DNA from 2 places in the Stenotrophomonas sp. FSL W7-1447 genome. Region 1 is predicted to be linked to the other one. Evidence: riboswitches for the same ligand, from Rfam matches in the RefSeq annotation. Region 1 holds a riboswitch; the other holds the start of a gene.
The links. Region 1 has a riboswitch for cobalamin ahead of NSQ78_RS01190 (epoxyqueuosine reductase QueH). Riboswitches for the same ligand answer to the same signal wherever they lie in the genome.
Positions count from the first base shown of each region.

Region 2: it holds a riboswitch for cobalamin, as region 1 does, so the genes downstream of both, btuB (TonB-dependent vitamin B12 receptor) here and NSQ78_RS01190 (epoxyqueuosine reductase QueH) in region 1, are expected to answer to the same signal.

Region 1 covers NZ_CP150199.1:286,407-290,597, forward strand. The annotation lists gene purU (formyltetrahydrofolate deformylase) at 1-739, shown strand, start outside; gene pncA (bifunctional nicotinamidase/pyrazinamidase) at 868-1,494, opposite strand; gene NSQ78_RS01190 (epoxyqueuosine reductase QueH) at 1,550-2,221, opposite strand; cobalamin riboswitch at 2,360-2,588, opposite strand; gene NSQ78_RS01195 (nicotinate phosphoribosyltransferase) at 2,668-4,077, opposite strand; gene NSQ78_RS01200 (bifunctional nicotinamide-nucleotide adenylyltransferase/Nudix hydroxylase) at 4,142-4,191, opposite strand, start outside.
Region 2 covers NZ_CP150199.1:580,670-584,860, reverse strand. The annotation lists gene NSQ78_RS02695 (GAF domain-containing protein) at 1-293, shown strand, start outside; gene NSQ78_RS02690 (TfoX/Sxy family protein) at 290-652, shown strand; gene NSQ78_RS02685 (histidine phosphatase family protein) at 743-1,321, opposite strand; cobalamin riboswitch at 1,464-1,688, shown strand; gene btuB (TonB-dependent vitamin B12 receptor) at 1,803-3,644, shown strand; gene gph (phosphoglycolate phosphatase) at 3,796-4,191, opposite strand, start outside.

The DNA.
Region 1 (4,191 bases):
CGGCGACGAGGAAAGCGGCCGCTTCTTCCTGCGCGTGCATTTCGATCGCGATGCCGGCCTGCCGCTGGAGACCGTGCACGCCGCGATGGCCACGCTCGCCCAGGACTTCGGCATGGACTGGCAGCTGCACGATGGCCGCCGCCGCGCACGCCTGCTGGTGCTGGTCAGCAAACAGGGGCATTGCCTCAACGACCTGCTGTTCCGCGCCCACAGCGGCCAGCTGAAGGTCGACATCGCGGCGGTGGCGTCCAACCACGCCGACTTCGCGCCATTGGCCGCCTCCTACCAGGTGCCGTTCCACCACCTGCCGGTGACCGCCGATACGCGCGCGGTGCAGGAGCAGCAGATCATCGATCTGGTCGAGCGCGAGCGCATCGACCTGGTGGTGCTGGCGCGCTACATGCAGATCCTGTCACCCACGCTGTGCCGCGCGCTGGCCGGCCGTGCGATCAACATCCACCACAGCTTCCTGCCCAGCTTCAAGGGCGCGCAGCCCTACCACCAGGCACACGCGCGCGGGGTCAAGATCATCGGTGCCACCGCGCACTACGTCACCGAGGACCTGGACGAAGGCCCGATCATCGAACAGGACGTGGCCCGGGTGGACCACGCGATGGCGCCGCGCGAACTGGTACGGCTGGGCAGTGATACCGAATCGCTGGTGCTGGCGCGTGCCGTGCGCCGCCATGTGGAGCACCGCATCCTGCTCAACGGGCACCGCACGGTGGTGTTCCGGTAACGTGCTGCCCCTTCGTGGTCCGCCGGGCATGGCCCGGCGCTACCCACGGGTGTGACCCGGTAGTGGCCGCTGGTAGGCAACTGCAGGGATCCAGGCGTTGTACCAGCGGCCGGCACGACCGTTGTAGGTCAGGCGATCGCGATCCCCGCCTTGCCCAGCGCCTCGCGCACCATCGCGTCATTGGCTTCGGTCACCGGCCGGGTCAGGTCCCACAGGAACTTCACCCGGAAGCCGGACTTCACTGCGTCCTGCGCGCTCCACAGTACGCAGTAATCGCGGGCCAGGCCGCACACGTGCACTTCGCGGATGCGCCGCTCATGCAGCCAGCCGGCCAGGCCGGTGGCCGGGCGCTCGCCCTCGGGGCCGTGGTTCTCGCGGAAAGCGCTGTACGAATCCACCTGTTGGCGCGTGCCCTTGCGCAGGATCAGGTCGGCCGTGGTCCAGTCCACGCCCGGGTGCAGGGCGGCACCGGCGCTGCCCTGCACGCAGTGGTCGGGCCACAGGGTCTGCGGCTGCGCGTGCAGCAGGATGGTCTCGAACGGACGCTGGCCCGGGTGCTGGCTGGCGAACGAGGCATGGTCGGCCGGGTGCCAGTCCTGGGTCGCCACCACCGTGCGGTAGCGGCGCTGCGCCAACAGTCCGGCAATGGGGGCCACCAGCGCATCGCCCTGGTCGCAGGCCAGGGCGCCCCCGGGCATGAAGTCCGGCTGCAGGTCGATCACCAGCAGGGCGACATCGGCGGGCAGGGCGGTCATGGCAGTTCCGGTACAACAGAAGGGGCGACCAGCGTGGCCGCCCCATGCGCACACGTCAATCGCCCTGCGGCGTCCCAGCGGCCTGTCCGTAGTACAGCAGGCCGATCCTGATGCGCTCGCGGCCGTTCTCGCGGCGGTGGCGGTTGGCATCGCGCAGCGAGTACACGCAGCCGCAGTACTCCTGCTGGTAGAACTGCTCGCGCTTGCTGATCTCGATCATGCGGCTGGCACCGCCGCCCTTGCGCCAGTTGTAGTCCCAGTACTGCAGGCCTTCATAGCGCGAGGCGGCACGGATGCCGCAGTCGTTGATCTGCGCCATGTTCTTCCAGCGCGAGATGCCCAGCGACGAACTGATGGTGTCGTAGCCGTGTTCGTGCGCGTACAGCGCGGTGCGTTCGAAACGCATGTCGAAGCACATCGTGCAGCGGATGCCGCGCTGGGGTTCGTTCTCCATGCCGCGTGCGCGGCTGAACCAGTTGTCGGTGTCGTAGTCGCAATCGATGAACGGAATGCCGTGCTGCTCGGCGAAGCGGATGTTCTCCTGCTTGCGCAGCTCGTACTCCTTCACCGGGTGGATGTTCGGGTTGTAGAAGAAGATCGCGTAGTCGATCCCGGAGGCGGTGATCGCTTCCATCACTTCGCCGGAACAGGGCGCGCAGCATGAATGCAGCAGCAGGCGCTTGCCGTCGGCGGGCAGGGTCAGGGTGGGGCGTTGGAACTCGGTCATCGTCGGGTGCGTCAGGGCGTGGAAGCGGGCTGGCCGGATACCGTGAACAGGACGCGCGCGGCCACACCGCCTGCACGCGCAGGACGACGACGGCCCCGGCACCCTCCCCGCGGAGAGTCCAGGTCGAATCAGGGGACGGTCGTGTCCCCCGGCCGGGGCCGGTATTCGGGCTGATGGACACGGGCCGCAGCCCACCTACTCCCTGCCGCTTCCCAGGCGTGAGCCCAGTGCTGTTGGCAGGATTCGTTTCCATTCACCGCTGCGGGGCAGCTCCGGAATGGGCGCGCCAGGCGCCTTCACCGGATTCCCGTTTAAATCCCTGCCACCATCCAGACACGGCAGGGATACCTTCGGCGTGTGCAAGGTGGACCTGTTGGCCGCAGGGGTCAAGGCCCGGGGTCGGATCCCCGTTGACCCGCACCGGGCCCTGACCCCCGCAAACGCCTTCAGCATCCCGCCGCCGCCCGGGCCCGGATGTCGTCCAGCCGCTGGTCGTGCAGCAGGCGCCCGTTCTCCCACACGGTCACCATCGCGTCCTCGAAGCCGACCGGCAGGGTGTCGTCGCCGTTGGCCGGCAGTGGCACCGTATGCAGGCTGCCGTCACCCTGGCGGCGCAGCAGGCGCATGCGGCCACGCTTGCTGGTCTTGCCGGCATCGGTGACCGGATCCTTGTATACATCGACCCACTCACCGTCGACCCGTGCCGCCGAGCACTTCAGCGCGAACTTCTGCGTGTCGCGGTCCAGTCGCTGCAGCAGGGCGCCGCCCATGCCGAAGGCCACGTTGTCGGCCGCGTAACCGTCGCCCGTGATGCGCTGCAGGATGGCGCGGATCGTGTCGGGGTTGATGCCATCGCCCTGGATCACCCGGACGTGGTTGAGCACGCGATAGCCCTTGCCGTTGATCACGTGGCCGAATGCTTCATCCAGCCGGCGCAGGCTTTCGGCCACCACCTCCACCGGGTCGCCCGAGTCGGGCCGGATGACCAAGGTGGCGCCCGAGGCGATCACTGCATCGCGCAGGGTGGTACCCCAGTGCTCGCTGATCGCGCGGTAGATGTCATAGCTGTCCGACACGACCGCCACGATCGCACCGGGCTTGCCGAACTGGCGCAGCATGTTGCGGTAGGCGTCCACTTCACGCTCGCGGCCCCAGCTGGTGATGGTGCTGTGCTCGGCGGCGGGAATCGAATAGCCGGCCATCGGCGCGTGATAGTGCGCGCGGGCCAGGCACAGGGCCGATACGGTATCGGTGCCGAGGAAGTTGACCAGGTGCGCGGCACCGCCCAGCGCGGCCGATTCCAGGCTCGATACACCGCGCGCGCCGAAGTCGTGCAGCTTGAACGGCAGCTGCCCCTGCGGATCGTCGCTGGTCTGCTGCAGGAACGCGGCAATCGTCTGCCGTGCGTGCCAGCTGATGGTGGCCACGGTGACCGGATACCACACGCGCAGCAGCAGCGTTTCCAGGTACGACGGCACCCAGAACGCGGCCGGATCGGTCGACTCGATCGTCATCAGTGCCTGGTGGGTGGGCACCACGCAGCCCTCGGGCACGGCACGGATGCGTACCGGCAGGTGGCCGCCAAGCCGGTCGACGATATCGCGCCAGCCGGTCTCGTTGAACGGTTCGCCATGCGCGGCGAACACCGCAGCAGCGTCGTCGATGTCGTCGTGGGTGACCGGCCGTGCCAGCGCGTCCTTGAGGATCGCCTGCAGGCCGAAGAACACCGTGCGATCGTGCAGGCCGCCACGCGATTCGACGTAGAAGAACGTGGCATCGGTACCCGGGGGGTACTGCAGCCAATGGCTGGCCTTGTAGCTGTCGGTGTTGAGGAGAAGATTATCGAGGTAGTGCATGACGGAAGCTCCTTCGCGTCGGGTGGCACCGGCGGTCTATCCGCCGGTGGGGAGGCCGGGCCTGTCAGCCGCGGCCGAGGAAATACTCCAGGATGTGCAGGTGGTCTTCGAACA
Region 2 (4,191 bases), 290 kb from region 1:
TGGTCGGCCCGTTCCAGGGCCTGCCGGCCTGCGTGCGCATCCCGCTGGACAAGGGCGTGTGCGGTGCCGCCGCCAGCCAGCGCGTGACCCAGCGCGTGGACGACGTCGATGCCTTCCCCGGCCACATCGCCTGCGATTCGGCCTCGCGCTCGGAACTGGTGGTTCCGCTGCTGCGCGGTGATGAACTGATCGGCGTGTTCGACATCGACAGCCCGAAGATCGGCCGCTTCGACGCCGATGACCAGGCCGGCCTGGAAGCCATCGCCCGGGTATTTGTCGAGGCGCTGGGATGAGCGCACCCAAGCTGCGCAACATCGGCCCCAAGAGCGCGGCATGGCTGCGCCAGGTCGGCCTGCGCAGCCGCGAGGATCTGGTCGCGATCGGTGCGGTGGGCGCCTTCGTCAAGGTCAAGCGCGCCGGCTTCAAGCCCAGCCTGAACCTGCTGTACTCGCTGGAAGGCGCGTTGCTGGACTGCCACTGGCAGGAACTCAGCGAGCCGCAGCGTGAGGCGCTGGTGCAGGATTACGAAGCACGCATCGCCGCGCATCCGCTGAAGGCGGCCGGCCCCGCCTCGGGCCCGGTGCACGAACAGCGCTTCGATGCGGACGATGACGCTGAAGACAGCGTTGCCGAGGGTGCGGACGAGGATTGATAGCACCGGTAGTGCCGGCCGCTGGCCGGCAACTGCATGGTCTTTCAACGTTCCTCGGGCTGGCGGCCAGCGGCCGGCACTAGCGAGGGGTTACGGCTGCTGCAGTTCCAGCAGCTCGCCTGCCAGCCCGGCTTCGCCACGTTCCAGCCATACCCGCAGGCGCGTGCCGTGGTCGATGCGCAGCGCCCAGCACAGCGACATCGGCAGGCCGCAGACCTGCGACAGCACCATGCGCAGCGGGCCACCATGGCTAACCACCAGCGTCGGCACCGGATCATCCTCGTCCAGCAGGCGGTCGAGCGCGCGCGCGATGCGCCGCTCGAAGTGGCCCCAGCTTTCGCCGTTCGGCGGTGGGAACGCATGCGGATCGGCGTGGAAGGCAGCGAGTGCATCCTCCGGCAGGTCGAACAGCGACTGCCCGTCCCAATCGCCGAAATCCAGCTCTTCCCATTCCTCGTCTGCTTCCACGTCCAGCCCGCGCGGGGTGGCCAGGGCCATCGCCGTGTGCAGCGAGCGCAGCCGCGGCGAACTGATCACCCGCTCCCAGGGCTGCGCGGCGTAGGCATCGACCAGTTCCTGCGGCAGGCGGGCCAGCTGCGGTGGATCGCTGCGGCCATCGAGGAACTCATCGCGACCGTTGCCGGCATGGCGGACCAGGTCGAGGATCATGCGCGCGTCCTGTACAGGCAACGCGGGAACAGCGGAAAACAGGCGGACATCGGCAACGGCACCACGGGATCAAGAGGCCATTCTAAAGGCATGGCAAAGGCAGTCGAGCAAGCGCGGCGCTACGGGCCGCCTGCGATGCCGTAGACTGCGCGCACTTCCAGGTGACCTGCGGCCACGGCCGGCAGGTTGAAACGGGAAGCCGGTGACGCGTGATTCCACGCCATGCCGGCGCTGCCCCCGCAACGGTAAGCACGTCAGTTCCAGGCAACAACGCCACTGTGCCCTGTGCATGGGAAGGCGCCTGGACGGTGGCCCCCCGGCCACCCGGCGGCAAGCCCGGAGACCGGCCCGGAAGCCTCAGGTCGCGATGCGGTGGGCATGGCGCTGGATGACCGCAGCCTGCGCTGCGGCGTCGGCGCATGCCTGCCTTCGCGGCTCCTCCCCTTCGCCACGCGGGCGTGCGTGGCACCTGGAGTTCCCCATGAAGCTGCAGTCCCGAATGCTGTCCCTGGCCGTGCTGGCCGCCCTGCCCGCGCTGGTCCAGGCCGCCGATGACACCACCGCGCTCGACCAGATCCTGGTCACCGCCACCCGCACCCCGATCGCCCTGCAGGACAGCATTGCGCCGGCGCAGGTGATCGACCGCGCCCAGATCGAATCCAGCCAGGCCACTTCACTGCAGGAACTGCTGCGCGGCCGCGCCGGCATCAACCTGACCAATGCCGGCGGGCTGGGCAAGCAGAGCTCGCTGTTCCTGCGCGGCACCAACTCGGGCCACACCGTGGTGCTGGTCGATGGCGTGCGCATCAACAGCGCCGACCTCGGCCTGGCGATGTACCAGGACCTGCCGCTGGCGCAGATCGAGCGCGTGGAGATCGTGCGTGGCCCGCAGTCCAGCCTGTACGGTGCCGACGCCATCGGCGGCGTGATCCAGATCTTCACCCGCCGTAACCCGGGCGACTTCGCACCGCACTTCCAGCTCGGCGGTGGCAGCAACGGCCTGCGCGAGGCCAGCGGCGGCATCGGCGGCGGTACCGAGCGCGGCTGGTTCGGCGCCGACATCGCCTACCAGCATTCCGATGGCATCGATGCCTGCCGCGGCTCGGCAACGCTGTTCACCGGTTGCTTTGCCGACGAACATGACCGCGACGGCTACCGCAACCTGTCCAAGAGCCTGCGCGGCGGCTACACCTTCAACGACCAGTGGAGCGTGGAAGGCAGCGCACTGCGTGCCGACGGCAGGAACCACTACGACGGTTACTACAACTACTCGGAAACCCGTCAGCAGGTGCTGGCCGGCAAGGTGCGCTACACCCCGTCCGAGCGCCTGGCATTGACCGCCAATGTCGGCCGCAGCGACAACGAGTCGGACAACGTCGGCGACTTCGGTGCGCATGGCAGTGCGCAGACCCACCGCGACAGCGCCTCGCTGCAGGGTGACATCGGCTTGGCCGAGGGCCAGCTGCTGAGCACCGGTGTGGACTGGAGCCAGGACAACCTGGATGGCAGCAGTGCCGGCTATCTGGTCGACAGCCGTCGCAACACCGGCGTGTTCGTGCAGTACCAGGGCCGCTTCGGTCGCCACCAGCTGCAGGCCAGTGCGCGCAACGACGACAACCAGCAGTTCGGCAACCATGCCACCGGCAGTGTCGGCTGGGCGATGGAACTGGGCCACGGCCTGCGCGTCAATGCCAGCTACGGCACCGCGTTCAAGGCGCCGACCTTCAGCGACCTGTACGACCCGTGGAGCGGCGTGCCGACGTTGAAGCCGGAGAAGTCCAAGAGTGCCAACCTGGGGGTTTCGCAGCAGGGCCAGGGCTGGCATTGGGGCCTGGATGTGTACGAGACCCGCATCGATGACCTGATCACCTACGATGCGTCGACGTTCAGGATGCAGCAGGTGGAGAAGGCGCGCATCCGCGGCGCCGAACTGACCGGTGGCATGCTGCTGGCCGGCTTCGACCTCAACGCGCAGCTGAGCTACACCGACCCGCGCAACCGCACCCGCGGCAGCAGCCAGTTCGACAACTGGCTGCCGCGTCGTGCACAGCAGACTGCGCGCCTGGACATCGATCGCCGCTTCGGGGACTTCCGTGCCGGCCTGACCGTGCAGGGTGCGGGCAAGCGCTATGACGACGCCTCGAATGCGGTGAAGGTGGGCGGCTACGGTACGCTGGACCTGCGCGCCGAGTACGCGTTGACGCCGGAGTGGTCGCTGCTGGCGCGCGCTGCCAACGTGTTCGACCGCCGCTATGAAACAGTGGCGTGGTTCAACCAGCCCGGTCGCGAATACCAGCTGAGCGTGCGTTACCAGCCGAAATGACCGCGACGGTCATGGTGGTGCCGGCCAGCGGGCGGCAACATCATGACCTTCGGCGAAGTCCTCGGGGTTGCCGGCCAGCGGCCGGCACTACCCGTTGCGTTGGCCCTGGGTTGCCGGCCAGCGGCCGGCACTACCTGTTGCGTTGGCTGGGTTACCGGCCTGCGGCCAACCCCGGCAACTCACGCAGGTCGTCGATCACTGCCACCGCATCCGCGCTGGCCAGATCCAGGCCGCGCGGGTAGCCGTAGCGCACCAGCGCGATCGGCATGCCGGCCTCTTCGGCGGCGCGGTAGTCGGTCAACGAATCTCCCACCATCAGGCAGGCGTCCACCGGCAGCGCGAAATGCGCAGCGATGTGCCGCAGCGGTTCGCCACTGGGCTTGCGCTGCGGCAGCGAATCGCCCCCCAGTACCAGCGCGAACGCATCACCAATGCCCAGGTGCTGCAGCAGGGGCGGCACCAGTGCTTCGGGCTTGTTGGTGCAGATCGCCAGTGGCACGTCGCGCGCGCGCAGCTGCGCCAGTGCGTCGGCCACGCCATCGAACAG